3 regions of the Rouxiella sp. S1S-2 genome follow, and region 2 is predicted to be linked to each of the others. Evidence: predicted binding sites of a transcription regulator. Region 2 holds the regulator's gene; each other region holds the start of a gene.
What was found. The regulator PurR, encoded in region 2, represses purine synthesis genes. The targets are predictions, from matches to a motif close to CANGCAAACGTTTGCNTG.
Positions count from the first base shown of each region.

Region 1: the regulator PurR is predicted to act here: its motif matches at 2,138-2,155, upstream of carA (glutamine-hydrolyzing carbamoyl-phosphate synthase small subunit).
Region 3: the regulator PurR is predicted to act here: its motif matches at 7,728-7,745, upstream of rbsD (D-ribose pyranase).

Region 1 is NZ_WFKL01000001.1:4,790,094-4,800,813, reverse strand. It holds gene GA565_RS21960 (porin) at 1-471, opposite strand, end outside; gene dapB (4-hydroxy-tetrahydrodipicolinate reductase) at 1,079-1,900, shown strand; gene carA (glutamine-hydrolyzing carbamoyl-phosphate synthase small subunit) at 2,401-3,549, shown strand; gene carB (carbamoyl-phosphate synthase large subunit) at 3,570-6,794, shown strand; gene kefF (glutathione-regulated potassium-efflux system oxidoreductase KefF) at 6,965-7,537, shown strand; gene kefC (glutathione-regulated potassium-efflux system protein KefC) at 7,530-9,377, shown strand; gene GA565_RS21930 (hypothetical protein) at 9,604-10,527, shown strand; gene GA565_RS21925 (LysE family translocator) at 10,617-10,720, opposite strand, start outside.
Region 2 is NZ_WFKL01000001.1:1,949,834-1,960,553, reverse strand. It holds gene rnt (ribonuclease T) at 1-636, shown strand, start outside; gene GA565_RS09195 (VOC family protein) at 713-1,111, opposite strand; gene GA565_RS09190 (Grx4 family monothiol glutaredoxin) at 1,333-1,680, opposite strand; gene GA565_RS09185 (C40 family peptidase) at 2,169-3,080, shown strand; gene GA565_RS09180 (YnhF family membrane protein) at 3,217-3,306, opposite strand; gene purR (HTH-type transcriptional repressor PurR) at 3,644-4,669, shown strand; gene punR (DNA-binding transcriptional activator PunR) at 4,733-5,635, opposite strand; gene punC (purine nucleoside transporter PunC) at 5,807-7,006, shown strand; gene cfa (cyclopropane fatty acyl phospholipid synthase) at 7,353-8,504, shown strand; gene GA565_RS09155 (riboflavin synthase) at 8,655-9,308, opposite strand; gene GA565_RS09150 (MATE family efflux transporter) at 9,627-10,720, shown strand, end outside.
Region 3 is NZ_WFKL01000001.1:233,862-244,581, reverse strand. It holds gene mnmG (tRNA uridine-5-carboxymethylaminomethyl(34) synthesis enzyme MnmG) at 1-974, opposite strand, end outside; gene mioC (FMN-binding protein MioC) at 1,350-1,793, opposite strand; gene asnC (transcriptional regulator AsnC) at 1,883-2,344, opposite strand; gene viaA (ATPase RavA stimulator ViaA) at 2,362-3,828, opposite strand; gene ravA (ATPase RavA) at 3,832-5,340, opposite strand; gene kup (low affinity potassium transporter Kup) at 5,662-7,530, shown strand; gene rbsD (D-ribose pyranase) at 7,758-8,177, shown strand; gene rbsA (ribose ABC transporter ATP-binding protein RbsA) at 8,185-9,690, shown strand; gene rbsC (ribose ABC transporter permease) at 9,697-10,671, shown strand; gene rbsB (ribose ABC transporter substrate-binding protein RbsB) at 10,701-10,720, shown strand, end outside.

The sequences.
Region 1 (10,720 bases), 2.8 Mb from region 2:
CACGTCGGTTTTAGCGCCAACAACATCATAATAGATGCTGTTCTGCTGACCATAAGTCAACGTACCGTAGGTTTTGCTCTTGAAGCCGGTATACAGCTGGCGACGGGTGGTGTCATGTGCGCCTTTTGCATAATGTTGATCCCAGTCGAATACCGCCGGAATATTTACACCCAGTTCGTAATAGCTAACCCAGTGAATATCATCAAACAGGAAATAATCAGCAGAGAAGCGGAAACGGGTGCCGCCGTCATAACCGTTGTTTTTGTATGAGCCTTTATCAGAGTTGCCCATAGTATTGACAACCTGCGGACGAATACTGCCGCCGACTTTAAAGTCGAGACGGCTAAGCAGGTCATAAGGTTGCGGATCTTGTTTGATAAGCGTGATTTCTGCCTGTGCTGCGAAAGATGCGCCACCCAATAGCAGGCCGGCGACAACCGTTTGTGAAACCCTATTCATTTTAAATTTCATAACGACTCCAGGTGCCAATGCTGTGTTGGCATCCTCATTTCCCTTGTTATGCACGAGGGGGATTAACGAGCATTAAAGATCTATGCCGCAGCCTGCCTTGTTAGAATAACGACACTCATTGCGTAATAGTCTGTTTTTAAATAAAACCTTCCAATCGCTAACTTACTGACATGCCGTGATTATTGGTTAGCTTATATAGTTTCGCTTTTGCAATAATTCATCGACTTAAAATTAGCTGGCTATTTATTAACATAACGGTTCAGCAAAATCCAATAACGAAATATGAATTATTTATATCACCACTAATAAATTCATCGCCGTCGACAAAAACAACATTGTCAAAACGTGCTTAAGCGCACATTATTCACACTTTTGCATAGCTATTCGTTTTTGTGAATTTTTTATCAAAAGGGCAGAGAGTGTTGATTTGTCTTGTGATTAAGGGGAGATGTCCGACATTATTCAGTCAGAGCAAAATAGATTTACTGATGCTAGCGCGCCTCTATCATAATTTTCTAATTATGAGGCAATTTCACTAGCCGTGATGGAGCGGGGTGGTTAACCTGATTCTGTTTTACGGCAGCACACATTAATAAAGAGAGAAATTATGAGCAAAGCTGATATCCGCATGGCGATTGCCGGTTCCGGTGGGCGCATGGGTCGCCAGCTGATTCAGGCCGTACAGCAGGCCGAGGGCGTGGTACTGGGTGTCGCATTAGAGCGCAAGGGTTCTTCATTGGTCGGCACCGATGCGGGTGAACTGGCCGGTGCGGGCGTGATGAATGTTCGCGTAAGCGATAGCCTGGAAGCCGTGGTTGATGATTTCGATATCTTAATCGATTTCACCCGTCCTGAAGGCACCCTTGAACACCTTGGCTTCTGCCAACAGCACGGTAAAGGCATGATTATCGGCACTACCGGTTTTGATGATGCGGGTAAGGCGGCAATTAGCCAGGCTGCGCAACAGATCCCTATCGTTTTCGCCGCTAACTTTAGCGTTGGCGTCAACGTGGTATTGAAGCTGCTTGAAAAAGCGGCAAAAGTGATGGGCGATTACACCGACATTGAAATCGTTGAAGCCCATCACCGTCACAAAGTCGATGCACCATCAGGTACGGCATTGGCAATGGGTGAGGCAATTGCAGGTGCGTTAGGCCGTGATTTAAAAGACTGTGCGGTTTATGCGCGTGAAGGTCACACTGGGGAGCGCGACCCAATGAGTATTGGTTTCGCGACTATTCGCGCGGGCGATATTGTCGGTGAACACACCGCCATGTTTGCCGATATTGGCGAGCGCGTCGAGATTACCCACAAGGCCTCCAGCCGCATGACTTTTGCTAATGGTGCAGTTCGTGCGGGGAAATGGGTATCATCCAAGAAAAGTGGTCTTTATGACATGAAAGATGTCTTGGGTCTTGAAGATTTATAAGGTTCTCCAACAATCGTGATGTGGTTGTTTTAATCATAGTGTTTTGATAAAAGGGCAGTTATTTTATTGCCCTTTTCTTTTATCTATAAAATGGGCGTTATGATGCGGTTTGTTTCCCAAACCTATATTTTAAGGTGTTAATGATCATTTGATTACCGTATTGAGTATAAAATAACCAGATCATTTCATCATAATTATCTAAACTGCGTCAAAAACCGATTTTTTCAGACAAACCTCCCCGCAAACGTTTACTATGCTTACTTATCCCGTCCTTTTATCGCTATCCGGTGCTCATTTCACTGAGTGCAGCAAAAAACAGTAAAATAATGGTGCTTTTGGTGGACAAACCAAACGCTCATCATTAGAATGCGCGCAATTTGCCAAAAATTAGCTTTTAGGGTAGAAAAAATTACCGCTCTGAGTGCAATTTTTGCATTGATCAGGTCACTGGATCTGAATTAATATGCAAATATAATGATTGATTATTCTTGGAGGATGCTTTGATAAAGTCAGCGCTATTGGTTCTGGAAGACGGAACCCAATTCCACGGTCGGGCCATCGGGGCAGAGGGAACGGCAGTAGGAGAAGTGGTCTTCAATACGTCGATGACCGGTTATCAAGAAATCCTCACTGATCCTTCCTATTCCCGCCAGATCGTTACTCTTACTTATCCTCATATCGGCAATGTCGGCACTAACGCCGCTGATGAAGAATCCTCCGCAGTACACGCTCAAGGTCTGGTTATTCGCGACCTCCCCCTGATTGCCAGCAACTACCGTAATGAAGAATCCCTTTCTGATTACCTCAAGCGCCACAACATCGTTGGTATCGCGGATATCGACACGCGTAAGCTGACTCGGTTGCTGAGTGAAAAGGGTGCGCAGAACGGTTGCATCATTGCCGGTGATAATGTGGACGCGGTGCTGGCACTGGAAAAAGCCAAGGCTTTCCCGGGGCTGAAAGGCATGGATCTGGCGAAAGAAGTCTCCACGCAAGAGTCTTACAGCTGGCAGCAGGGTAGCTGGACTCTTGAAGGCGATTTGCCGGAAGCGAAGAAGGCTGAGGATTTACCTTTCCACGTCGTGGCCTACGATTACGGCGTGAAGCGCAACATTCTGCGCATGTTGGTTGACCGCGGCTGTCGCCTGACGGTGGTGCCGGCAAAAACGTCTGCAGAAGACGTGCTCAAACTCAATCCGGACGGCATCTTCCTGTCAAACGGCCCGGGTGACCCAGAGCCATGTGACTATGCCATTGCAGCCATCAAAACTTTCCTGACCACTGAAATCCCGGTGTTCGGTATCTGCCTGGGCCACCAATTGTTGGCACTGGCCTGCGGCGCCAAGACGTCAAAAATGAAGTTTGGACACCACGGCGGCAACCATCCGGTTAAAAATCTTGATAACAACACCGTGATGATCACCGCACAGAACCACGGTTTTGCGGTAGAAGAAGCCAGCCTGCCGGACACGTTACGCACCACGCACAAATCACTGTTCGACGGTACATTGCAAGGTTTGCATCACACCAGCAAGCCAGCGTTCTGCTTCCAGGGTCACCCTGAAGCGAGCCCGGGTCCGCACGATGCAGCACCTTTGTTCGATCACTTCATTGAACTGATTGAAGCCTACCGCAACAGCGACAAATAAGAGAACAGGAGCGATTTAAAATGCCAAAACGTACAGACATAAAAAGCATCCTGATTCTGGGCGCAGGTCCGATTGTTATCGGGCAGGCCTGTGAGTTCGACTACTCCGGTGCCCAAGCGTGTAAAGCGCTGCGCGAAGAAGGTTACCGCGTCATTCTGGTGAACTCCAACCCAGCCACCATCATGACTGACCCTGATATGGCCGATGCCACCTACATCGAGCCTATTCACTGGGAAGTTGTACGCAAAATTATTGAAAAAGAGCGTCCAGACGCCGTACTGCCGACAATGGGCGGCCAGACTGCACTGAACTGTGCGCTGGAGCTTGAGCGTCAGGGCGTGCTTGCTGAGTTCGGTGTGACCATGATTGGTGCCACCGCCGACGCTATCGACAAGGCAGAGGACCGCCGTCGCTTTGATATCGCGATGAAGAAAATCGGATTAGGCACGGCGCGTTCAGGTATTGCACATAACATGGAAGAAGCGCTGGTGATTGCCGCAGACGTTGGCTTCCCGTGCATTATCCGTCCTTCCTTTACCATGGGCGGCACCGGCGGCGGTATTGCGTACAACCACGAAGAGTTCGAAGAGATTTGTACTCGTGGTCTGGATCTCTCGCCAACCAAAGAGCTGCTGATTGACGAGTCGCTGATCGGTTGGAAAGAGTACGAGATGGAAGTGGTGCGTGATAAAAACGACAACTGCATCATCGTTTGTTCAATCGAAAACTTCGATGCCATGGGCATCCACACCGGTGACTCCATCACCGTGGCACCTGCTCAGACCCTGACCGACAAAGAATATCAAATCATGCGTAACGCCTCGCTGGCGGTACTGCGTGAAATCGGCGTAGAAACCGGCGGTTCAAACGTACAGTTCTCCGTTAACCCGAAAGACGGCCGTCTGATCGTTATCGAAATGAACCCGCGCGTGTCACGCTCTTCGGCACTGGCTTCAAAAGCGACCGGTTTCCCGATTGCTAAAGTGGCGGCCAAATTGGCTGTGGGCTACACCCTCGACGAGTTGATGAACGACATCACCGGTGGCAAAACACCGGCCTCTTTCGAGCCGTCAATTGACTACGTTGTGACTAAAATTCCTCGTTTCAACTTCGAGAAATTTGCCGGTGCTAACGACCGTCTCACCACTCAGATGAAATCTGTCGGTGAAGTGATGGCGATTGGCCGCACTTTCCAGGAGTCGATGCAGAAAGCGCTGCGCGGCCTGGAAGTGGGGGCCAGCGGTTTTGACCCTATCGTTAATCTCGATGATCCTGAATCGTTGACCAAAATTCGTCGCGAACTGAAAGAAGCCGGTTCAGACCGTATCTGGTACATCGCCGACGCATTCCGTGCGGGCATGTCAGTAGACGGCATCTTTAACCTGACCAACGTTGACCGCTGGTTCCTGGTGCAGATTGAAGAATTAGTTCAACTGGAAGCAAAAGTGGCAGAGGGCGGCTTTAGCTCGTTAAATTATGATTTGCTGCGCGTTCTGAAACGCAAAGGCTTCGCAGATCTGCGTTTGGCGAAACTGGTTGGCGTATCTGAAAGCGAAATGCGCAAATTGCGTCACAAGCACAATCTGCACCCGGTTTATAAGCGCGTTGATACCTGTGCTGCCGAGTTCTCCACCGACACCGCCTACATGTACTCCACGTATGAAGAAGAGTGCGAGTCCAACCCGACCACCGGCAAACCAAAAATCATGGTGCTGGGCGGCGGGCCAAACCGTATTGGTCAAGGTATCGAATTCGACTACTGCTGCGTACACGCCTCGCTGGCGCTGCGCGAAGACGGTTATGAAACCATCATGGTTAACTGTAACCCTGAAACGGTTTCTACCGACTACGACACTTCCGACCGTCTATACTTCGAATCCGTAACGCTGGAAGACGTGCTGGAAATCGTGCGTATCGAGCAGCCAAAAGGCGTGATCGTGCAGTACGGTGGGCAGACTCCGCTGAAACTGGCTCGCGAGCTGGAAGCTTGCGGCGTGCCAATCATCGGTACCAGCCCGGACGCTATCGACCGTGCTGAAGACCGTGAGCGTTTCCAGCAGGCGGTTCACCGTCTGGGCCTGAAACAGCCGGCTAACGCCACAGTTGCCACTATCGAACAGGCAGTTGAAAAAGCCAGCGGTCTGGGTTATCCGCTGGTGGTGCGTCCCTCATACGTGCTGGGCGGCCGCGCAATGGAAATCGTTTATGACGAAATCGACCTGCGTCGCTACTTCCAGAACGCGGTAAGCGTCTCTAACGATGCGCCAGTACTGCTGGATCGTTTCCTTGACGACGCGGTAGAAGTCGACGTTGACGCTATCTGCGACGGCGAGCGCGTGCTGATTGGCGGCATTATGGAGCACATTGAGCAGGCTGGCGTTCACTCCGGTGACTCCGCGTGTTCACTGCCCGCTTACACCCTGAGCAAAGAGATTCAGGACGTCATGCGTCAGCAGGTTGAGAAGCTGGCCTTTGAGCTGCAGGTTCGTGGCCTGATGAACGTGCAGTTTGCGGTTAAAGCCAACGAAGTTTACCTGATTGAAGTTAACCCACGTGCTGCGCGTACCGTACCGTTTGTCTCCAAGGCCACCGGCGTGCCGCTGGCGAAAGTGGCCGCTCGCGTGATGGCGGGGCAGACTCTGGCCGAGCAGGGCATTACCAAGGAAGTTATCCCGCCGTACTACTCTGTGAAAGAAGTGGTGCTGCCGTTTAACAAATTCCCTGGCGTGGACCCCATCCTCGGCCCTGAAATGCGCTCCACCGGTGAAGTCATGGGCGTTGGCCGTAGCTTCGCCGAAGCGTTTGCCAAGGCGCAGCTGGGCAGCCTGTCCGGCATGAAAAAGGCCGGTCGTGCACTGCTGTCAGTTCGCGACGGAGATAAAGCGCGCGTGGTCGATTTGGCTGCCAAGCTGCAAAAACACGGCTTCGAACTGGATGCGACTCACGGTACTGCCGTTGTTCTGGGTGAGGCGGGCATTAACATCCGCCTGGTGAACAAGGTGCATGAAGGCCGTCCACACATTCAGGACCGCATTAAAAACGGTGAATACAGTTACATCGTCAATACTACCGCGGGTCGTCAGGCGATTGAAGATTCCAAACTTATTCGCCGCAGCGCACTGCAGTACAAAGTGCACTACGACACTACGTTGAACGGTGGCTTTGCGACCGCGATGGCGCTGTCTTCCGACCCGACTGAGCAGGTTATTTCAGTCCAGGAAATGCACGCAAAAATTAAAGGCTAATTAACACGATTAGTTCTTCAATGATTACCGTTGATTCTGAAGGGCGCGGCGTAAGCTGCGCCTTTCTTTTTTGCTTTTTTATTAAATTAACAAGATTAAAAGATTGGCTATTTTTCCTCAGACGCAAAGTTGCGTATGCTGATCTGAAACCATTTTTAAACGGAAGTTTTATGATCCTGATTATTTATGCTCACCCTTATCCTCGGCATTCACATGCTAATCAGCGTTTACTTCAGGGAATTAAGGATCTTCCCGATGTAAAAATCCGATCGCTTTACGATCTCTATCCTGATTTCAGTATTGACATCAAGGCCGAGCAAAAAGCGATGGAAGAGGCCGATCTGGTGGTTTTCCAGCATCCGCTGCAGTGGTACGGGTTACCCCCCATGCTCAAGCTGTGGATTGACAAAGTGCTTGAGCACGGTTGGGCCTATGGGCACGGCGGTGAAGCGCTGCGGGGTAAAGGTTTACTCTGGGCAGTCACTACCGGCGGCAATGAGCAGCATTTTGAGCTGGGAAGTCATCCTGATTTCGCCACGCTGGCGCAACCCGTTGAGGCCACGGCACTTTACTGCGGCATGAAATGGCAGCCCTATTTTGCATTGCATAACACCTTCACCTGCGATGAGGTTTCTATTAAAGCCGGTGCCGAGGCTTACCGCCAGCGACTCATTGATTGGCAGACTGCGCACCCCACCGTGCTGTTGGACGCACAGACTGTAGAAGGAGAAGTGAATGGATAATCACAGCATGATGATCGAGGGGCTGATTTATCTCGGCTCCGCGGCGCTTTTTGTACCGATTGCGGTGCGTCTTGGCCTTGGCTCTGTTCTGGGATACCTGATAGCCGGCTGCATCATTGGTCCCTGGGGCCTCAAGCTGGTGTCCGACGCCGAGTCTATTCTAACCTTTGCCGAAATTGGCGTCGTGCTGATGCTGTTTATTATCGGCCTCGAGCTGGACCCGAAAAGGCTGTGGACCCTGCGTGCCTCGGTGTTTGGTGGGGGGAGCATCCAGATGGTCGGTTGTGGATTGGTGCTGAGTGCATTCTGCACCGCGCTGGGACTCGACTGGAAAATTGCCCTGCTGATTGGCCTGACGCTGGCGCTGTCGTCTACCGCGATTGCGATGCAGGCGATGAGTGAACGTAGCCTGACGCCAACGCCTATTGGACGTAGCGCCTTCGCCGTGCTGCTGTTCCAGGACATTGCTGCCATTCCGCTGGTGGCGATGATCCCGCTGTTGGCCAGCACCGGTGAAACCACCACCATGCTCTCGTTTGGACTCTCTGCCGCCAAGGTGGTGGGTGCGCTGGCGATAGTTATCCTGCTGGGGCGTTACGTGGCGCGGCCCTTGCTGCACTTTGTAGCGCGTTCAAACATGCGCGAAGTGTTCAGTGCCGTGGCGCTATTCCTGGTGTTCGGATTTGGCATATTGCTGGAGATGGCCGGTCTGTCGATGGCGATGGGCGCATTTTTAGCCGGTGTTATGCTTGCCAGCTCTGAGTATCGCCACGCACTGGAAAGTGATATTCAGCCGTTTAAAGGCCTGTTACTGGGGCTGTTCTTTATCGGCGTCGGTATGTCTATCGACTTCGGTACGCTGATTAACCACCCAATGCTGATTGCCGGCCTGTTGGCGGGCTTTATGGCCTTGAAGGCGGCGCTGCTGTGGATTGTGGCTCCTTTGTTGAACGTGCCAAAACGTCAGCGCGGAATGTTTGCCATCCTGCTTGGTCAGGGCAGTGAATTCGCCTTCGTTATCTTTAGCGCGGCGCAAATGGCAGGCGTGCTTCCCCCCGAGTGGGCTAAAGCGCTGACGCTGGCCGTGGCGCTGTCTATGGCCGTAACGCCGGTGCTGTTGGTTATTGCCAGCCGTCTGGAGCGCAATGCGCCGAAGGACTCGCGTCCGCAGGACGTGATTGATGACGAGCATGCCAGTGTGATTATCGCCGGGTTTGGCCGCTTCGGGCAAATTGCCGGACGTTTGCTGATTGCTAATAATGTGCACACGGTGGTTTTGGACAACGATCCGGATCATATCGACACGCTGCGTAAATTCGGCACCAAGGTGTTTTATGGTGATGCAACGCGTGCCGACTTGCTTGAGTCCGCCGGCGCGGCGCAGGCCAAGGTGTTAATTAACGCTATTGATGACGTTGAAGCCAACCTTGAGCTGACGCGTCTGGCAAAAGAGAATTTCCCTAACCTGAAGATAATTGCTCGCGCTCGCGACGTCGATCACTGGTATCAGCTGCGCCAACTTGGCGTAGAAGCGCCTGAACGTGAGCTGTTTGAAGGCTCGCTGCGCGCAGGGCGTGAAACGCTGGAGATGCTGGGTCTCGACCCTTATGAAGCGCGCGAAAAAGCCGACCTGTTCAAACACTACAACCTGAAAATGTTGGAAGCGACGCTTGAGAACTATGAGGATACTGAGTTCCGGGTTGCCAGTCTGGCACGCGCCCGAGATATGCTTTCTGCAGCCATTGAGCAGGATCAGGAGCGCCTTGGCGAGCAGCAGCAAAGCTGGCGTGGGAGTATTGACGGTAAAGCGCCAGAACACGAGGTGATAGAAGCCAAATAATTGTTATCTGCAGCAATGACCTAAAGATAATCTTACAAATAAACGCACCTTTTTAGGTGCGTTTTTTATTACTGGAATTCCCGTCGAGATAATATTAATCCTAATAGAGAAAATTCTATTTAACGTTTGGTGTATTGCGGTTGAAGTTTTAATGCTATTTAATGCACTCCGTAGACCCAATTTAGAAACACTTTATTACAATCACTTAAAAGGATTTTTTGTAAAAATGAACACTTTATCTAAAACTGTATTATCCGTATTTGTACCTTGCGCTTTATTATTGTCAGGGAACGTATTGGCGCTCGAAAATAACCTTTTGATCGAAGGGCCAACGCACGTGACTCAAAAAACACCTGGTACATTTATTCAAAAAAAACCAGCTTATTACAGTGAAATTCATTGGTTCTCTGATTATTCTAAATATGAGTCAGAAACTTCCCTCAAGCCAAATGATAAATACCCTATCCCTTCAAGATCGGTCATTGCAGGCATAACTGTTGGTATTCCCGTAACATATACTATGTTACAGGCAGCGGTGAAGGTCGACGGTGAGTATGTCAATGTTACCCACGCATTTTGCCAAGATGGTTTAGATACGAAATGCGATAGCTTAAAGGGGCCTGACAGTGTGATAGGGGGTGGAGACGTAACGCTCGATGTTTCACCTTCAACGCAAGAAACTCAGTATCGCTATACGTGGAACATAAACCAGAATGCCGCTAAATATATAGATAATGTTAAAATGAATCGCGGTGTATTGACATTTACCGCGAAAAAGCCTGAAGAAAGTCAAAAATTAACATTTGACGTTGAGGTATTCCGGAACTTCGTTGGAAAACTACAAGTATCTAGATATAGGCATGAAATTTGTATTTTGGGGAAATATAATCAAGACTGTGGAACCATTAAAAATCCAGTAATGCTTCATAAACCTCTAGAGAAAGCGGAGCTTTATTGGACTGGGTTGGGTACATTCAAAAAAGGTTCGGTTGTACAAGCAGGTGCGCATCAATATATTTGCGTAAATGAGAAGAAGTGTAATTTCAAAAATTTCAATCCTGGACCAAATCAAGACTGGACTGAAAACAATGATACGAAGGCTGCGCGTCAGGCCTGGATTATCAATAACCTTCCTCTGCAAATAAATTAATTTTTAACAACTTTTAATTTTATTTTCTATAATGATTTCAATAAATCAAAAAGGCAAGCCTATATCAGGGTTTGCCTTTTATTTAATTTTCAGCTCAGCGCCACTTTAATACCCAGCGCAATCAACACGCCGCCAAGCAGTTTATCAATCAACTTCTGCGCCTTTGCCAGCCCTCGCCGTACTGGACCGCTTT
Region 2 (10,720 bases):
AAAGGTCGTTTCCGTGGGTTTTATCCCGTGGTAATTGATGTAGAAACCGCCGGGTTTAATGCCCAGACTGACGCCCTGCTTGAAATTGCAACCGTAACCTTGCGTATGGACGAAGACGGATGGCTGCACAACGACGAAACGCTGCATTTTCACGTGGAGCCTTTTGAGGGATCGATTTTGCATCCTGAAGCGCTGGCCTTTAACGGCATCGACCCAACCAATCCCCTGCGCGGTGCGGTGAGCGAGTACGATGCACTGCACGCCATTTTTAAAGCTATCCGCAAGGGAATGAAGGAGCAGGACTGCAATCGGGCGATTATTGTTGCGCACAACGCCAATTTCGACCATAGCTTCCTGATGGCCGCGGCCGAACGCGCGGGCCTAAAGCGCAACCCTTTCCACCCGTTCGCCACGTTTGATACTGCGGCGTTGAGCGGGCTGGTGCTGGGGCAAACCGTGCTGGCAAAAGCCTGCATTAGCGCCGGGATTGTTTTTGACAGCGCGCAGGCGCACTCGGCGTTGTACGACACCGAGCAAACTGCAGAATTGTTCTGTGAACTGGTCAACCGCTGGAAACGTTTAGGCGGCTGGCCACTGCCGATCGCCGCAGAAGAAACCGGCGACCCGGAGCAATAAGCTCGGCGGGAATAAAGTTCTAAAAATTAAAAAAATCAGCGGCTTTTCAACGCCGCTTTTTTTATGACACTCATTTTTAGTTTCCCGAGGAAGGCTGAGCAATATAACGTGATATCTCGATGAGGTTCAGATCGGGGTCTCGCATATATAATGAAACAATCGGCCCCTGCGCGCCGGTTCTATTCACTGGCCCTTCAAGAATCGGCCAATGATGGCTTTCTAATTTTAATTTAACCTGTTCGATAGGCAGTGAAGCGATAAAACAAAGGTCGAGAGACCCCGGAACAGGCAGGTGTGCTTTGGGTTCTATTTCTTTACCATACTCGTGGATATTTATTTTTTGTTCACCAAACTTAAGCGCTAACCTATTTGCCCCAAACTGTTCAAGCGTAAAACCCAATACTCGGGTATAAAAATCGACACACGCTTTCACGTCGTGGGTGGTTAATACCAGATGATCAAGATGATTTATCATGTTGCACTCCTACGCTGACTCATTAACCAGATTGGCTTGGTCAATATACAAGCCATAGCGCGTTCATCAACCCCAAGGTTAGGCCCGAGCGCCCTACCTCCCGCTGTGGATTTCACGTTATCGGCTTCACGACCTCATAAAAAAACCCCACACAAAAGTGGGGTTCTTCATTAATCTGAAAAGCAGCTATCCTGGCCGTTCTTTATCAGAGTCGAGACGGCTTATTCTGGCTGCTCTTCCTGAGATTTGTATTTCTCGGCCGTTTCTTTGATCAACTGCTGAAGTTCGCCACGCTGATACATTTCGATGACGATATCGCAGCCGCCGACAAGTTCACCGTCAACCCACAGCTGTGGGAAGGTTGGCCAGTTAGCGAATTTTGGCATTTCGGCGCGGATATCCGGGTTTTGCAGGATATCGACATAGGCGAAACGCTCGCCGCAGGCTGACAGCGCCTGAACGGCCTGTGCAGAGAAACCGCAGCTTGGCAGTTTAGGAGAGCCTTTCATATAAAGAAGAATTGGGTTCTCGGAAACCTGTTGTTGGATTTTTTCAATAGTGGTGGTCATTTTTTGCTTCCTCAAGCCATTAATTGGCTGTTACGTCGTATTTATGTCGCAAAAGCTTAAATCGGGAAAAACCTGATCAACTGTCTGCCATTGTAACGAGGGCAGCGCTCAGATGAAAACGTCATTTTTTGTAGGGTCTTTACACGCTAAATAAGCCTAAGTTGATGCATCACCCTAATGTCGGTGATAGTATCCCTGATTACCAAAACAGTGCAAAAATAAACATTCATATAGAATAACATTTTTATTCTGTGACTTTAACCCAAACGATCTTGACAAGATCCTTTGGGTAAGGTGAGTTTAAGCCTCTGAATTTAGGTTAATTTTTCAGCGTTATAGCTTATATTTCGCCCAAAAAAAAAGTTATTAACTTTTACTCACAATATGAATTAGAATCGAAGCAATTCGTGCTGTTTTGTCTCCCGCTTTTGGGGAATACTGGGACATCTTTTGATGTTTAACTTCGGCCTAATATTGGTAGCGACGCCATGCGTTTAATGTTTACGCTTTTTGTGCTGCTGTTTACCCAGCTTTTTTTGAATTTGGCGCATGCTTCGCCAAGCAGTCGCGTTTCTGCAAAGCAAGCGGAAGCGCACGTAAGTCAGGCAAAGCCTGATGAACGACGAAAGCGAAAGGTCGTTGCCAGAAGCAATAAGAAGACCAAAGTTGTTCCGGTAAAAGAACAATCAAAAGCAAAAGAACACAGTAAGACAAAAGAAAAGGTGCATGCCAAAACGAAGGTGGAAGCTAAACACCCTACCAGTACTAAGTTAGTAAGACACAAGGCCGAAAAGCCGGTCAGCCGAAAGCTGGCGAAACATCAGGCTGAAAAGCCGAAACGAGAAATTAAAAATATTACAACTTCTCTTGCCAGCACGACCAACGTGGTCTGCGCGAAAGAACCGAAAAAAGCCTACGGCCGACACCGTAAGCATCAGGCAAAAACAGAATCCTGCGCACCGCTCACGTTAAGCGCAGCACATAAGAAGAAATACCTGCACGCGAAAGAGACCGCGATGAACAAGCTGATGCACCAGGTCGGCAAGCCTTATCGCTGGGGTGGTACCTCACCTAACACCGGATTTGATTGCAGCGGTTTGGTCTATTACGCGTACAAAGATTTAATGCGAATTAAAATGCCTCGCACCGCCAATGAGATGTACCATTTGCGTGATGCAGCACCGGTTGCACGCGGTGAACTTGAGTCGGGCGATCTGGTGTTCTTTAGAATAACAAAACGCGGCGCAGCCGATCACGTAGGCGTTTATCTCGGCAACGGCAAATTTATTCAGTCACCGCGCACCGGTGAAGAGATTAAAATTAGTTATCTGGCAGATAACTACTGGCAAGACCACTATGTGGGTGCTCGCCGGGTGATGACGCCAAAAACGATTCGTTAAATAATGATTTCTCGCTGAAACCTGTGAATAGCATTTAACGAATGGTTTAAGACTAAAACGGTGCGTCGTTTTGGTAAAATAGAAAAGGGCGATTTCTGTGATAAGAAATCGCCCTTTTCCGTTCTCGCGCTAAAAATTAGTGCATGACTGCGGTGAAGCTAAAAGCAACAATCATCGCGAGTGCGCAGACTACGGTCATTAATGAATATTTCAGGTTAGTATCCACGTGAACTCCTTACGAGATAAAAGGGGCAAAAACCCTACATTTTGTACGCCATCTTATTCTGCCTAAATCTCGCCAAAACGTCCATTTAGAAAGTACACAACACTATCACTTTACTCTAAAGCAAAAATTTGGCTTTCCCTTTTTTGAGTTATAAGAGAAAATTAGCGGTTACCACGCTGTGTGCCCGGTCGTAGTTGCCCGACGCTTCTTTCAGGCCTTTCTGGAACCATCCAACGATTTGACTGCTTAAAATGATTTATGCAGTTGAATGCACGCAGGCAAACGATTAACAAAAAACTAACGTGCTGAAAATGGTTAGTTCAGGAGTGATTTTTACATGGCCACGATAAAAGATGTCGCTAAGCGCGCCGGTGTTTCGACTACAACCGTGTCGCACGTCATCAATAAAACCCGATTCGTCGCCGAAGAAACCAAAGCTGCTGTTCGCGCCGCTATCAAAGATTTGCACTATTCTCCCAGTGCCGTCGCGCGTAGCCTGAAGGTTAATAACACTAAATCAATCGGCCTGCTGGCAACCTCAAGTGAAGCGCCCTATTTTGCCGAAGTTATTGAAGCGGTCGAAAATAGCTGCTTCGCCAAAGGCTACACGCTGATTTTGTGTAATTCGCATAATGATTTTGAAAAACAGACTGCCTATCTCGCTATGCTGGCGCAAAAACGCGTCGATGGCCTGCTGGTAATGTGTGCAGAATATCCCGCTGAACTCCTTGCCATGCTGGAAGAGTACCGGTCTATTCCAATGGTAGTCATGGACTGGGGCGAAGCGCAAAACGACTTCACCGACTCCATCATTGATAACGCCTTCGAGGGCGGTTATCTGGCGGGTCGCTACCTGATTGAGCGTGGCCATCGCGATATTGGCGCCATACCCGGCCAGCTTAACCGCAACACCGGCGGTGGCCGCTACCGTGGTTTCCTGAAAGCGTTAAACGAAGCCAACATTGAAGTGCGAGATGAATGGGTAGTTCAGGGCGATTTCGAACCCGAATCCGGTTACCAGGCGATGCAAAAAATCCTAAACCAGAAGCAGCGCCCTACCGCAGTATTCTGCGGCGGTGACGTCATGGCAATGGGCGCGATTTGTGCAGCCGACGAAATGGGTCTGCGCGTTCCTCAAGACATTTCGGTCATTGGTTATGATAACGTTCGCAATGCGCGTTATTTTTCACCGGCACTCACCACCGTACATCAACCGAAAGAACGCCTTGGAGAAATGGCCTTTACCATGCTGCTTGACCGCATTATCAGCAAGCGCGAAATACAGCAAACCATTGAGGTGAAGCCCAAGCTGGTTGAAAGGCGCTCAGTGGCCGATGGCCCGTATCTTGACTATCGCCGTTAATACACTTATTAGCCTAACTTGCCCTTCACGCTGGCCCTCAGCCGCGCCAAGGGCAGCATTTCTTTAGCGCAGCCATTCCTCGTTCAAGGTCTCACTTTCCCCAAGGTAGTCAAGCAGCCAGTCAAGCGCCAGTGAATGGTTACGCTGATCCCAGGTCAGGCAGCACGGACTTTCAGGAAAGCTGTTGGCCAACTCAAGCACCACCAGTTTTTTTTGCGCTAGCCACGACTCAACCATGTGCACCGGCAGCATGCCAACGCACAACCCCTCACACAGGCAATCAATGGCACAGGTCCAGTCTGGGACCACCAGGCGGCGCTGGTTATCGAGTGTCCAGGTATCTCTTTTGGGTAGACTTCTTGAAGTATCTTCAATACACAGCGCCGGATAAGGACGCAGGGCCTCATCGTTTAATGCGCCTTTATGAGCAGCCAACGGATGCTGGGCACTCACTACACAGTGCCACGGCAGCGTGCCCATATCGCGAAAGCTAAAACGCCCGCCGACCGGCACCGCGCTGGTTGCGCCAATCGCCACGTCAGCACGATCGTCTGCCAAAGCGTCCCATACCCCGTTAAATACCTCGCCCTGAATCAACAGCTCGGTATCAGGAAATACCCGATAGAAATCAACCACCAGCTGCCGCACGCGGTCAGGCTTGACGATACGGTCTACTGCTACACGCAGCTGGCCGCTCCAACCATTAGCCACCTGCTGACACTGACGACGGGTTGATATCATTTTTTTGATAAGCACGCGCGCTTCATCAACAAAAATACGGCCGGCAGGCGTTAACTCCACGTCGCGGTGACGGCGTTCAAACAGCGGAACGGCCAGCCACTCCTCCAACTGCCGCACCTGATAACTGATGGCTGAGGGCACACGATTAAGCTCCTGTGCAGCCGCGGTAAAGCTGCCATTGCGGGCCACGGCGTCCACCACTTCCAGAGAATATTCAGACCACATTGCTGCCACCTGTTTCAAACCTCATTGGCGCCGTCCTCTTGCTTTCAATTTTTTTCATCCTAGGGTGCAAATATTAACGTTTCACAACCCACAAGCCAAGCAGATACACTGCGCCACTGGCAACACCCCTACAACACTTTTAGCTACTTTTTCGTATTATAAGAGAACATCATGAAACCCTCATTTGGCTTTTTACTCTACCTTGCTGGGCTGAGCATGCTCGGCTTTCTGGCAACTGACATGTATTTACCGGCATTCAGCGAGATGCAAGATAACCTCGGCACCTCTGCCAGCGCGATCAGCTCGAGCCTGAGCATTTTTCTGGCAGGCTTTGCCGCCGCACAGCTATTTTGGGGCCCGCTCTCCGACCGCTTTGGCCGCAAGCCGATTTTACTCGCCGGTCTAAGCCTCTTTTCAATCAGCTGCCTTGGCATGATCTGGGTGCAGAGCACCGAGTTACTGCTGGTTCTGCGTTTTATGCAGGCGGTTGGGGTATGTGCAGCGGCGGTAAGCTGGCAGGCACTGGTGGTTGACCGTTACTCTGCATCGGTTGCAAAACGTACGTTTGCCAGCATTATGCCGTTGGTCGCGCTTTCACCTGCACTGGCGCCGCTGGTGGGTGCCTGGGTGCTCAACCATTTTAACTGGCGAGTGATTTTCGCACTGCTGCTGGTTATCAGTGCTCTGTTGCTGATGTTTACTTTTACCCTGCGGGAAACTAAAAAATCGATTGCCGAGAAGCTGCAGCCGCAAAGTGGGCTTACCGCCATGCTGTCATCGCGTGTCTATACCGGAAACGTGCTGATTTACTCCGCCTCCTCGGCTGGATTTTTTGCCTGGCTGACCGGCTCACCTTTTATTTTAAGTGAAATGGGATACGGACCCTCAGCCATTGGCCTAAGCTATGTTCCTCAAACGATAGCCTTTTTACTCGGTGGTTACGGCTGCAGAATGCTTATCAGTAAAATTGAAGGCACCCGCCTATTGCCTTGGCTATTAGTGGGCTATGCTGTAAGCGTCGTGTCACTTTATTTTATTGCGACAATGACGCAATCAACACTGGTGACCCTGTTAATCCCATTCTGTCTGATGGCGTTAGTTAACGGTGCCTGTTACCCGATTGTAGTGGCAAATGCACTAATGGCATTTCCTGCCAATACAGGCAAGGCTGCAGCATTGCAAAATACGCTACAGTTAGGTTTGTGTTTTTTCGCCAGCATGATGGTTTCTGCATTTATCGAGCAGCCGTTGTTCTCTACGGTGACGGTAATGCTGTCGACGGTTGGGCTTGTCGGGATTGGATATTTTCTTTTAACGCTTTCGGCGAAGGAAGAGAAGTCTGGACATCCAGAAGCAGAGCATGCTAACTGATTGCAATAATACCCTTGCGGTACAATAACTTGAACAATAGATGCGCCTGCAGCGATTTAATATTGAGAATGCGCGCAGGCGAGCTTATACTCAAAACAACATAATAAAATATCACTTTTACAAAACTTTTATCACAGTAACTTTTAGGCGCGCGAAACGCGTCACATTTTTAGTGCAAGGATGCTTTCACCGCGGCGAATTATCGTCAGGTGTCCTCTGTATTTTCCTCTGTTCATAGTCATATTTCAGACAAGGCGGATAAATCGCCTGTTCTCATAAAGACCTGCAAATGGCCGTTGCTTTTAAAGCAGGTTAATAAGTCAGAAGAGAAAGTGATGGAGAAGCTATGAGTTCATCGTGTGTAGAAGACTTGAGTATTCAAGACAATCATTGGTACCGAATCGCGAGCGAAATGTTAACGATGGCAGGCATTGAAGTTAATGGAACCCGCCCTTTTGACATTAAAGTTAAAAATCCCGACTTTTTTAAGCGCGTGCTCCAGGACGGCTCTCTAGGCCTTGGCGAGAGTTATATGGACGGCTGGTGGGAATGTGAAAGATTAGACATGTTCTTTCATCGCGTCGTAGAGGCGGGGCTTGAAGATAAACTCCCGCATCACCTCAAAGATACGTTGCGCATTGCTGCGGCGCGACTGACCAACCTGCAATCTCGCAAACGCGCGTGGATTGTCGGTAAAGAACATTACGACCTCGGTAATGATCTCTTTAGTAAAATGCTCGACCCGTTTATGCAATATTCATGTGCATACTGGAAAGACGCCACCACGCTTGAGCAGGCACAAGAAGCCAAATTAAAAATGATTTGCGATAAGCTGCAACTGCAACCAGGGCAGCGTTTGCTTGATATTGGCTGCGGTTGGGGTGGTTTGGCGGAATATGCCGCCAGAAACTACGGCGTAAGCGTTTTTGGTGTCACTATCTCTGCCGAACAGCAAAAAATGGCTCAGGAACGCTGCGAAGGCCTTGATGTCACTATCTTGCTGCAGGACTATCGTGACTTAAACGATCAGTTTGACAGGATTGTTTCCGTCGGCATGTTTGAACACGTTGGGCCTAAAAATTACCAAACCTATTTCGACGTGGTAAAGCGTAATATTAAACCTGACGGTCTTTTCCTGCTGCACACTATTGGCGCCAACAGAACCGACCTCAACGTTGATCCGTGGATTGATAAATATATATTCCCCAACGGCTGCTTGCCGTCGGTGAAACATATTGCGCAGACTACCGAGGGATTATTCGTGATGGAGGACTGGCACAATATCGGCTCAGACTACGACAGAACATTAATGGCCTGGTATGACCGTTTTCTGGCGTCATGGCCTACTATCGCAGACAATTATTCCGACCGGTTCTACCGCATGTTCACCTATTATCTGAACGCTTGCGCAGGTGCATTCCGTGCGCGCGATATTCAGTTATGGCAGGTGGTGCTCAGCCCTAACGGCGTTGAGGGTGGCATTCGCGTACCGCGCTGAGTTTGTTTGCGAACAAGATTCAAATACTAAAAAGCCGAAAACAAATTTTATTGTTTTCGGCTTTTTGCATTTACGCGCAAACTCTTACTTTTCACACGCCTAATAACCTATCCGGCGGCTATTCCAGCACGTTATTGAACCGGACTACACTTATTTCGGCTGTTCGGCCAAGGCTGCTGCGGCGGCCATCGCGGCTTCACGACTGGCAAGTACGCGTTCAACGGTATCGACAATTGCCTGTGTTTGCGGGTCAATTTCAATATTGATTTTATCGCCCAGACGTTTTGCACCCAGCGTGGTACGCTCCAGCGTCTCAGGAATAAGATGCACACAAAAACGGCTGCTGGTCACCTCTCCAACCGTCAGACTGATACCGTCAATGCCGATATAACCTTTGTGTAAAATATACTTCATGTAATCTGGATGCGGCAGGCGGAACCATATTTGACGATTATTTTCTGATGTCAGAATTTTTTGAACTTCTGCGGTGCAAACAATGTGGCCTGACATTAAATGGCCGCCAATTTCGTCGTTAAAGCTGGCCGCACGCTCTAAATTAACCTCGTCCCCAACCTGCAGGTCACCCAAGTTGGTCAGGCGCAGCGTCTCTTTAATTAAATCAAAACTGACCAAGTCATTTTCAACCTTGGTTACCGTTAAACAACAGCCGTTGTGGGCAACCGAGGCGCCCAGCGCCAGATTTGGCAGCATCTCGGCCGGCATTTTAACCACATGCGTTCTGAAGTTAGGTTTTTCGACAACGGACACCAGAGTGCCAGTGCCCTGTACTATTCCGGTAAACATAGGGTGTGCCTCTTCAATTCAATTAAAATTCCAAAATATAATATTGATAAGTTTGCCGCAGATTGACGTGAAAGCCAAATTCAAGAACAGAAGAAAGCACGCGAACCCCAAACAACAGGCCAACATTCAGGCTGCGCGGAAAAAACGTCACAAACGCTGAATATACTAAATACTATAACTGCGGCAGTTCATGAAATTTCAGCATGCGATTTGCTTAAAAAGCATGACGAGGTACAATCTTTCGACTATTCCTCAGTATATTATCGTCACCCTCGGGTGGCTTTTTTAGTTTCTTAATCATTATAAAAAGGTGTATGCGTGCAGAAGTACCTTACAGAAGCGCGTAGTTTATTGGCTCTCGCTATCCCCGTTATCCTGGCTCAAATTGCTCAAACCTCGATGGGTGTAGTTGACACCATTATGGCAGGATCGGTCAGCGCTACCGATATGGCTGCGGTTGCCGTAGGCACATCAATATGGCTGCCCGCCATACTGTTTGGCCACGGTCTTTTATTGTCATTAACTCCCACCGTCGCGCATCTTAACGGTGCAGGTCGACGCGACAAAATAGGCGATCAGGTTCAGCAAGGTTTCTGGCTGGCCGGTGGCGTTTCAGTGCTGGTGATGGTGGTTATTTATAACTGTGACTTAATGATTGGCCTGATGCACAACATCGACCCTCTGCTTAAAGAGAAAGCGATTGGGTATCTGCGGGCCATTATGTGGGGCGCACCGGGCTATCTGTTTTTCCAGGTGCTTCGCGACCAGTGTGAAGGGCTGTCGAAAACCAAACCCGGCATGGTATTTGGCTTTATCGGTCTGCTGGTGAATATCCCGGTTAACTACATTTTTATCTATGGCAAATTCGGCGCCCCGGCACTGGGTGGCGTTGGCTGCGGTGTGGCAACAGGCACGGTTTACTGGGTAATGTTCATCATGATGCGCATCTATACCAAGCGCACCTATTCATTGCGCGATATCGTCGCGACCAAACCCTTTGCCAAACCTGACTGGCAGGTGCTTAAGCGCCTGACGCAGCTGGGTTTACCCGTTGCACTGGCGTTATTTTTTGAGGTCACCCTGTTTGCGGTTGTGGCGTTGCTGGTTTCGCCGTTGGGCATTGTGGCGGTGGCAAGTCATCAAATCGCTCTCAACGTGGGCTCGTTGATGTTTGTTGTGCCGCTTTCGCTGGGCGTTGCGGCCACCATTCGCGTCGGTTCTCGCCTCGGCGAATCAAACCCGCAGGGGGCCAAAGTGTCGGCCCGTACCAGCGTGGCGACCGGTATTGTGATGGCCTGCATCATTGCTACGCTCGCCGTTATTTTCCGCGTTCATATTGCGCGGCTGTATAACGACAATCCGGAAGTGGTCACCCTCGCCTCGCATCTGATGCTGTTTGCAGCTATTTTCCA
Region 3 (10,720 bases), 1.7 Mb from region 2:
ACGATTTTCATCTGTACGTCGAAAGGCAGACTGGTGGAGATCCCGTTTGGATAAATTTCGTTGCTGGTCAGGCCTTCAGGCTCAAGGAAGATCTGATGCGCGTTACGATCGGCAAAGCGCATCACTTTGTCTTCGATCGACGGACAATAGCGTGGGCCGATCCCTTCGATGATCCCTGAGTACATCGGGCTGCGATCCAGATTATTACGGATCACGTCATGCGTTTTTTCGTTAGTGTGCGTGATATAGCACGGGATTTGACGCGGGTGCTGCGCCGCATTGCCCATGAACGAGAATACGGGAGCAATGTCGTCGCCGTGCTGTTGGCCGAGCACGCTGAAATCGATAGTACGTGCATCAATGCGCGGCGGGGTTCCTGTCTTCAGGCGATTGACGCGCAAAGGCAGTTCACGCAGACGCTGTGACAGAGATATGGCAGGAGGATCGCCTGCACGGCCACCGCTGTAGTTTTCCAGACCGATGTGGATTTTTCCGTCAAGGAAAGTTCCCACGGTCAGCACGACGGCTTTGGCACGGAATTTTAGGCCCATCTGGGTCACAGCGCCGACAACGCGATCGTTTTCGACGATCAGGTCTTCAACAGGCTGCTGGAATATCATCAGATTAGGCTGGTTTTCTAACGCAGTTCGTACGGCCTGGCGGTAAAGCACGCGGTCAGCTTGAGCTCGAGTGGCTCGCACGGCGGGTCCTTTGCTCGCGTTTAGTATCCTAAACTGAATGCCGGCGTGATCGACTGCCGTTGCCATCAAACCACCGAGTGCGTCCACTTCTTTAACCAGATGTCCTTTCCCGATCCCGCCAATGGCAGGGTTACACGACATCTGTCCCAGCGTGTCGATATTGTGGGTCAATAACAGGGTTTGACGTCCCATTCTGGCTGAAGCCATTGCCGCTTCAGTGCCTGCATGGCCACCACCGATGATGATGACGTCAAATTGATCCGGATAAAACATGGTACTGCACCTCGAAGTTCAACGAACGATCGTATTGCGTTGGGAAAACGGATTCTACGCGAGTTTGGAGCTTCCACAAGTCCCAGGGGATCGTCACTAATTAAAAGAAGATCTTTTTATTTAAAGATCTCTTACTACTAACTCTTATTAGGATCGCGATCTTCTGTGTATAAGTCATTATTGTCTATTTAGATCAATATGCTATAGAGGATCGAATGCTGTGAATGATCGGTGATCCTGGACAGTATAAGCTGGGATCAAAAGAGCTACTTATGCACAGCCCCCCAAGCGACCTAAGGTTGTTAGAGGGATAACTACCGGTTTCACACCGCTTTTAAGCCTAGTTATCCACATCTGATCGGGTAAAATTTACACTTATCTGAGCAAATTAATCCAATTTAGGACCCAAACCTCGGCCGGATCTTCAGGAATTTCGTGTTGCGTCACGTCGATCTCAAGGCGATCGCCGATTCTTTGAGCACCCAAAGCCGTTATTTTTTGATCCAAAGTGCGGATCGCACCACAAAAAATATCGTATTCGCTGCTGCCTAAACCGACGGCACCAAAGCGAACGTTTGACAGATCGGGTTGCTGATCGTCAATTTGCTCAAGAAGGGGCTGAATATTGTCAGGAAGCTCCCCGGCACCGTGAGTGGAAGAAACCACCAGCCAAATACCGCGGGTTGGGAGCTCATACAGTTCAGGACCGTGGAACAGCGCGGTGGTAAAACCGGCTTCTTTCAGCTTCTCTTCTATATGTTCAGCAACATATTCTGCGCCGCCAAGCGTACTGCCACTGATCAGGGTGATATCAGACATAAGGCTCTTACCCGAAAAAAGAATGGCTATTGTACGCTGTGAATGAGCTGGGATCTACCTGTGGATAATGAGGTATTAAAATTTATTAATTATGGCTGGATCGTACGCATGATGGGGTTTTGTAAGGAGATTAGGGTTTCCGTAGACTGGATCTCGTCGATAGTCTGTATCTTGTTGATAAGTACCTGCTGCAGCGCATCGATGGAGCGGCACATTACTTTGATGAAGATGCTGTAGTGGCCGGTGGTGTAATAGGCTTCAACCACTTCTTCCAGGCTTTCCAGGCGCTTAAGGGCAGAAGGGTAGTCTTTGGCACTCTTGAGAATGATGCCGATAAAGCAGCAAACGTCGTAGCCCAATCGCTTCGGATCGACGTTCACTCGGGTGCCGGTAATGATGCCTGCCTGCTTCATTTTCTCGACCCTGACGTGAATAGTGCCCGGACTGACATTAAAAGACTTGGCCAGTTCGGCGTAGGCAACGCGGGCGTTTTCCATTAATGCGTTTAATATCCCGCGATCCAGATCGTCTATTTGATAGTTATCAGACATTTATTATCTCTCTTTTATTAACGCTTCCAACGTCGTTGTACGCGGCTTTTCATTCCAGTATCGAAGCGCCAGATATGGTCAAAGATACGCATAATTGCCGGTTTTCCATAGTGCGACATGGCAAGGGCGTGAAAACGATGGCGGTACTGCGTCTGCTGCTGTTTGACACGCTGTTGGATTTCGTCGGGCAGCCGCTGGGCGATAAAGTCCGAAATAATGACCGCATCAGCGTCCTGCCACTCCGGCGTCGCCAGTTTGTCGAGCGTGGCACTCAGGCAGGCGGAAAGATCCGTTCCGCCTCTGAAATGCTGTCCCAGAAAACGCATGGCCTGATCCAGACCGCTGGCCGATGTGAGTTCATAGTGAATCACTTCGCTGGCGAACAGCATGATGTAGCAGCGGCGATTGTCCGCCAGCGCAATGCGCAACAGGGCAACACAAAAGGCCTTGGCGCACTGCTCGTTGAAGCCGCCCATTGAACCTGAGGTATCGACGCACACCACAAACGGGCCACGCGGCTGCGGTTCCTGCTGTTGATATACCACCGGACGCATCACCTCTTTTTCTCGCCATACGTCACCGTGCAACTGGTAGGTCATCAGACGCTTTTCCAGCAGTCGCCGATAAAACTCGAACTCAAGCTCGGCAATGCCTATCGTCGCCAGTTCTGAGGGCAGCAGGCGCATGATGTCATCACTGTGATGGATGCCGTTCACCTCTTCAGGAACGGTGGCCGGTTCCCTGACCATCAGGCGATGCGCTTCAAGAATGGTCTCTTCGTGGGGATTGGCCTTTGCCGTCTGGCTACGTCCCAGCTGCTCAGCTAGCTGTTGCAGCTCAGGCTGTTGCTGTAAAAAGGTGCCGTAGCGGACCAGCGACTGATAGTCGCCGCGCTGGCGCTTTCCTTTACTCATGTCCCACAGTCGGCCTGCGGCACCGTCGTTTTCGACTAATAAAGGAGAGAGTTCGCCGCTCAGCTCAAGCCGCTGTTCCAATTCGTTTTGCAGCTGCTCCTGCTCTTGCTCCAGCAACTGATGATGCAGAGTCACGGTCTGGAAAGTGATATTCAGCCGCCAGCGCTGCATAAACAGGCCGTGAAAGCTGCTGTTTGGGCCTCTTTGGTTGGCGGTGGAGATATTGTCGGTTAGCGAGCGCGCCTCGGTGGCAAAAGGCGAGTTAAGCTGTTCGAGCTGAACAACCGTGCTCTCCAGCTCCGTATTAAACGTAGAGGCGCTGCTCTGCTGACAGTGCTGGTAAAGATAGAACTCTTTCGCCAACCCCTGAGGCACCGGCGTATCATGAATGCGCTGCTGTAGCCTGAAGCGCCACTCCGGCAAATCTTTGGTCAGTGCGCGCTTGAGCCGAGGGAATTTTTCAAAGAACACCTGCAGCTGCGGCGTAGCCAGCAGTGTGATGATCAGTTCATCAATAAGCTCGGCTTCTTTAATGGCCAGCATGACGTCCAGCGTTTCCAGGCTGAACATGGTTTAGCTTCTGCCAAACAGCTGTTGTTGTTGCACCAGCTGTTCATTAACGCGGATCAGACTGGCTTCTATTTTCGCCGTCCACTCCAGCGGAACGAACAGGCACGGATGGTGCTGGTTAAACAGCTGGCGCTGCTGGGTCAGAGATTCACCTAGCGTGGTTAGCGTATTTCTCATCTCCTCCGGCACCGTGATGTGCTCATTGCCTGGCAAGGTAAGGAAGCTTGGCTGACGACTCACGTCGAGAATAACCAGCTGCAGTTTATCGTCGACTTCAACGTCTACAGCCTGCGCAAAACCGATCCCGTTGAGTTTCGCCTTTAGCTGCCCACCCTTATTAAGCCATTCGACCATGGGTTCACGGTCCACCAGCAGATGGTTGACCTGAATGTCGTGCAGGTGCAGCGGCTGTTGCAGAAACAGGGTAAGGCTGGTGGACGACAGCGATTCCGGCAATTGATACTGCGGTCTGCGACTGAACATTCCTGATTTTTTACTGACTTTTAACGCCTGACGCGTGCTCTGCTGCTGCTGATAATGCATCCATTGTTGATTGAGTTGCTGAATTTTTAAACTTAAGCTTTGCTGCTGGTAGGCCTGCTCGGTGATGCTCTGCTCAATCTGCGTTTGCAATAAATGATAAGAGCTCATGTCATGCCACAGGCAGTCTTTAAGCAGCACGACATCAACCGGGGCAACCGACTGACGACCGCTAAAGAACGCGCAGGCCTGCAGCAGCCGCAGGGCTTTTTTCCAGCGACGGTCTGAAACATAAGGGGCGGTTTCAAGCGCGCCGAGGCGTTGGCGCAGCTGAAAGATAAGCTCGAAGCAGTGTTCGGTGAGGTTGACCTTCTCTATTTCCGGCTGCCACTGCTTGTACTCCTCATCGGTGATGCTAAGCCCTTCTGCCACCGGATGCGTGTTCTCAGAATGCCGGCTGGTGAGCAGTGATCTAAAGTTTTGTTTGTCCTGTACGCGGTCCAGCCACAGGCGGATCAACATGCGATCGTAGAGCGCTTCCAGGCCGCCGTCGGCCTCGGGCAGTTCGTTGGAGGCACTGACCAACAGGCGCATCGGGATCGCCTCTTCACTGTCGCCATTGCGAAAACGTCGCTCGTTTATTGCGGTCAGCAAAGTATTAAGGATCGCCGGACCGGCTTTCCATATTTCATCAAGAAAGACAATTTCTGCCTCCGGTAAATAGCCCTGAGTGAGGCGCAAATAGCGGCCTTCGTCCTTTAGTGCCTGAATTGAAAGCGGACCAAACACCTCTTCTGGCGTAGAAAAACGGGTCATCAGATATTCAAAGGCGCGGGCATCGCGAAACGCATATTTTAAACGACGGGCGATCAGACTCTTGGCGATACCCGGTGGGCCAAGCAGAAACACGCTTTCGCCACACAGCGCGGCTAACAGGCAAAGACGTATGGCCTCCTGCCGTTCATAAAGGCCGTTTTCCAACGCATTAGCCAGTCGGGTGATTCGTTCTGCCAAAAGAGGTGATTGCGCCATAATGTGTTTTAAACTGCCCCAAATAGTGACTTAAGTGATGGAATAGTGGACTGTGAGCTGCTAATAAACCATGATTTTTTTCTGAGAACTAGCCCGTTGATTATTAAAATTATTCTATTTGCAGAAATGTGATCGCCTGCGATGAATTGTTTGCTTGTCTTTGTATTAAAGGGTAGGCAATCTTATTTATTCGTGCATACTGTGCGCCTTTTGGTGGGTTTAAAGGAACTGCCAACCCACATAGCTTACGGATTTTGGGCAAAAGAATTTTTAGCCAAATACTCAAGTCAGCCAAATGACAAAGCATAAAAGAAACCAATTATGAGCACAGAACATAAACGGTCACTACCCGCAGTAACCTTGGCCGCCATTGGTGTGGTTTATGGTGACATCGGTACCAGCCCTCTCTATACACTGCGAGAGTGTTTTTCCGGCCACTACGGTTTTAACGTCGAACCCAGCGTGGTATTTGGTTTCCTCTCCCTGATTTTCTGGTTGTTGATTATTGTCGTCTCGGCAAAATATCTCTCCTTTGTTTTACGGGCTGATAACGCGGGAGAAGGCGGTATTTTGACCCTGATGTCGCTCGCCGGCAGAAATACCTCGGCAAGAACCACCGCCGTACTGGTTATTCTCGGTTTGATAGGCGGCAGTTTCTTTTACGGCGAAGTGGTGATTACGCCCGCGATGTCGGTGCTTTCCGCGATGGAAGGTCTTGAAATTGCAGCGCCAAGCCTCGATGCCTATATCGTCCCGCTCTCAATTTTTGTTCTTACCCTGCTGTTCTTCATTCAAAAACACGGAACCGGACTGGTCGGCAAACTTTTTGCCCCAGTGATGCTGCTGTGGTTTTTGGTGCTGGCGGTATTGGGTATTAACAGCATTATCGGCAATCCCGAAGTGCTACGTGCAATTAATCCGATGTGGGCAGTCAACTTCTTTATCGAGCATAAATCCTTCTCCTTCCTGGCATTGGGCGCGGTCGTGTTGTCTATTACCGGCGTCGAGGCGCTGTATGCGGATATGGGGCACTTTGGTAAACTGCCGATTCGCCTGGCCTGGTTTAGCGTAGTTCTGCCATCGCTGGTGTTGAACTACTTTGGTCAGGGCGCGCTGTTGCTTAAAAATCCTGAGGCGATTAAAAACCCGTTCTTCCTGCTGGCGCCTGACTGGGCGCTGCTGCCGATGCTGATTCTGGCCACTCTGGCGACCATTATTGCCTCTCAGGCGGTGATATCAGGAGTGTTCTCCTTAACCCGTCAGGCAGTTCGCCTGGGGTATTTGCCGCCGATGCGCATCATTCACACCTCAGAGATGGAAGCGGGACAGATTTATGTGCCGGTCATCAACTGGCTGCTCTATTTCGCGGTGGTCATTGTTATCCTCGGCTTCGAGCACTCAAGCAATCTGGCCGCGGCCTACGGCATTGCGGTGACCGGTACTATGGTGCTGACCTCTATACTCTCGTGCACCGTGGCCTATAAAAACTGGCACTGGAAAGGTTTTATTGTGGCAGTGCTGGCGGTGATTCTACTGTTCATCGACGTGCCGCTGTTCGCTGCCAATGCGACCAAAATACTGTCAGGCGGCTGGCTGCCTCTGGTGCTGGCGCTGATGATGTTTATCGTGATGACCACCTGGAAAAGCGAGCGCTTCCGCCTTATGCGCCGTATGCACGAGCACGGCAATTCACTTGAGGCGATGATTGCTTCGCTGGAGAAATCTCCGCCGGTGCGTGTTCCCGGTACGGCGGTCTATATGTCCCGCGCGACCAACGTCATTCCGTTTGCTCTGCTGCACAACCTCAAACACAACAAAGTGTTGCACGAGCGGGTGGTGCTGCTGACTCTGCGGACTGAAGATGCGCCGTTTGTGCATAACGTTCGCCGCGTCACTATTGAGCAGATGTCGCCGACTTTCTGGCGTGTGGTGGCGAGCTATGGTTTCAAAGAGACACCTAACGTAGAGGAAGTGTTCCACCGCTGTGGCCTTGAAGGTTTGTCGTGCCGCATGATGGAAACCTCATTCTTTATGTCGCACGAGTCGCTCATTCTCACTAAACGACCTTGGTATCTCTACTTCCGTGGCAAGCTGTTTATCGCCCTGAGCCGAAACGCCCTGCGCGCCCCGGATCAGTTCGAAATTCCGCCAAACCGCGTGATTGAGCTGGGAACCCAGGTCGAGATTTAATCTTTCTGGTCGTCATTATTTAAACGCCGTGGGTCAACGCCTGCGGCGTTTTGCATTTCGTCTTATCACCAGCCTTATCGTTTTATTCCACTTAATGGTTTACTCGCCGTTTACCTGTCAGCGAAACGTTTCGACAGCGATCACAAATTCATCGTCTGCCCATTGCTACGGCGTACAGATTTTCTAGAATCAGTTACCAGCGAAACGTTTCGCTGTTGGAGCTGATAATGAAGAAAGCCATGTTGTTGAATGCCGACGTTTCACAGGTTATTGCTAAATTGGGTCATACCGACACCTTGGCGATTGCCGACGCCGGTTTACCGATCCCCGCGACCACGCAGCGAATCGACCTTGCCCTGACGCAGGGTGTGCCGACCTTTTTACAAGTGTTTGCCACCGTTATCAGTGAGATGCAGGTGGAGCACGCCGTGCTTGCCGAGGAAATCAGGCAGCATAACCCCGAGCTTCACGCCACGCTGCTAGGCCAGTTGAAACAGCTGGAGCAACAGCAGGGAAACACCATTACGTTGGAATATGTTAGCCATCAGGCTTTCAAACAACAGACACAAACTACGCGTGCCGTGATCCGCAGTGGAGAATGTTCGCCATACGCTAACGTTATCCTGTCTGCCGGCGTCACGTTCTGAGGTCTCTATGCAACCTTTGCTGCAACTCTCAGGGATTGATAAAGCCTTTCCCGGTGTAAAAGCCCTGTCGGGCGCCGCGCTTAGCGTGTATCCGGGAAAAGTTATGGCGCTGGTGGGTGAAAACGGCGCGGGCAAGTCAACGATGATGAAAGTGCTGACCGGTATCTATCAAAAGGATGCCGGAACGGTTCATTTTCTCGGTAAGGAAGCCAGTTTTAACGGGCCGAAGGATTCCCAGGAAGCCGGGATCGGTATTATCCATCAGGAACTTAACCTGATCCCGCAGCTGACCATTGCTGAGAACATTTTCCTCGGCCGTGAGTTTGTTAACGGACTGGGGAGAATTCAGTGGAAAAAGATGTACGCCGAAGCCGACAAACTGCTGGCTCGCCTGAATCTGCGTTATAGCAGCCATCGACTCGTGGGTGAACTGTCGATTGGTGACCAGCAGATGGTCGAGATTGCCAAGGTGCTGAGCTTCGAATCGCAGGTCATTATCATGGATGAGCCGACCGATGCACTGACCGACACCGAAACCGCCTCCTTATTTAGCGTGATAAACGAGCTTAAGGCTGCCGGGTGTGGCGTGGTGTATATCTCGCATCGCCTGAAAGAGATTTTCGAGATTTGCGACGACGTGACGGTATTTCGCGACGGCCAGTTTATTGCTGAACGTCCCGTTAGCGAGCTTGAGGAAGACACGCTGATTGAAATGATGGTGGGACGGCGGCTTGAGGAACAGTATCCGCGAATCAACCATGCCCGCGGGCCGCTGCGCTTGTCGGTAAATAATGTTTCGGGACCGGGTGTAAAAGACGTCAGTTTCGCGCTTTACGGCGGCGAGATCCTCGGCGTTTCTGGCCTGATGGGGGCCGGACGTACTGAACTGATGAAAATTCTTTACGGCGCACGCAAAAAAACCGCAGGCACAGTCTCACTTGAAGGCCGTGAAATTCAGACCCGCACACCGCAGGACGGCCTGGCTAACGGCATCGTTTATATCTCTGAGGATCGTAAGCGCGACGGCTTAGTGTTGGGTATGTCGGTTAAGGAAAACATGTCGCTGACCGCGCTGCGTTATTTCAGTCGCCTGGGCGGCGGGTTAAAGCACGCAGAAGAGCAGCAGACGGTGAGCGATTTTATCCGTCTGTTCAATATCAAAACCCCGTCAATGATGCAGCCTATTGGCCTGCTTTCCGGCGGTAATCAGCAGAAAGTGGCTATTGCGCGCGGGCTGATGACGCGTCCCAAAGTGTTGATCCTCGATGAACCGACGCGCGGCGTCGACGTTGGGGCCAAGAAAGAGATTTATCAGTTAATCAATCAGTTCAAGCGTGAAGGTCTGAGCATCATTCTGGTCTCCTCCGAAATGCCAGAAGTCATTGGCATGAGTGACCGCATTCTGGTGATGCACGAAGGGCATTTAAGCGCTGAATTCCCTATAGAACAGGCGACGCAAGAAGCATTAATGGCGGCCGCTGTTGGCAAGCAATACGGCGTGAACCAGGAGTAAATGACAATGAGTTCTCAGACAATACCGGCCAATAAAAAGCGCTGGATCAGTAAAGAGTGGTTGTTAGAGCAGAAATCCCTGATTGCGCTGCTGGTGCTGATTGCGGTGGTCTCTTCAATGAGTCCAAACTTCTTCACGCTCAATAACCTGTTCAATATTCTGCAGCAAACCTCGGTTAACGCCATTATGGCCGTGGGCATGACACTGGTCATTCTGACTGCCGGTATCGACCTGTCAGTAGGCTCCCTGCTGGCGCTGACCGGCGCGGTGGCCGCTTCTGTGGTGGGGCTTGAATCCAGCGCCACGCTGGCTGTTATTGCCTCGCTGGCGCTGGGTGCGGCGGTGGGAGGGATCACCGGTGCTATTGTTGCCAAAGGCAAGGTGCAGGCGTTTATCGCTACGCTGGTAATGATGCTGTTGCTGCGCGGCGTGACGATGGTTTACACCAACGGCAGTCCGATAAGTACCGGTTTTAACGACGTCGCCGATACTTTTGGATGGTTCGGGATTGGTCGCCCATTGGGCGTGCCGACGCCGGTGTGGTTAATGGCTGGCGTTTTTGCTGCGGCCTGGTACATGCTGCACCACACCCGTCTCGGTCGTTATATCTACGCGCTGGGCGGTAACGAAGCAGCAACACGCCTGTCGGGTATCAGTGTCGATAAAGTTAAGATTATTGTTTATTCACTTTGCGGGCTGCTGGCGGCACTGGCGGGCATTATCGAAGTCGCGCGTCTCTCTTCTGCGCAACCCACGGCGGGGACCGGCTATGAGCTGGATGCCATTGCGGCGGTTGTATTGGGCGGCACCAGCCTCTCCGGAGGGAAAGGGCGCATTCTCGGTACGCTGGTGGGTGCGCTAATACTTGGATTCTTGAACAACGGCCTGAATTTGCTGGGCGTTTCTTCTTATTACCAGATGATTGTTAAAGCAGTCGTTATTCTGCTGGCAGTCCTGGTGGATAACAAAAGCAACAAATAACCTCCCCTACAGGAATATATACGATGACGATGTCTATGAAGAAAGTTGC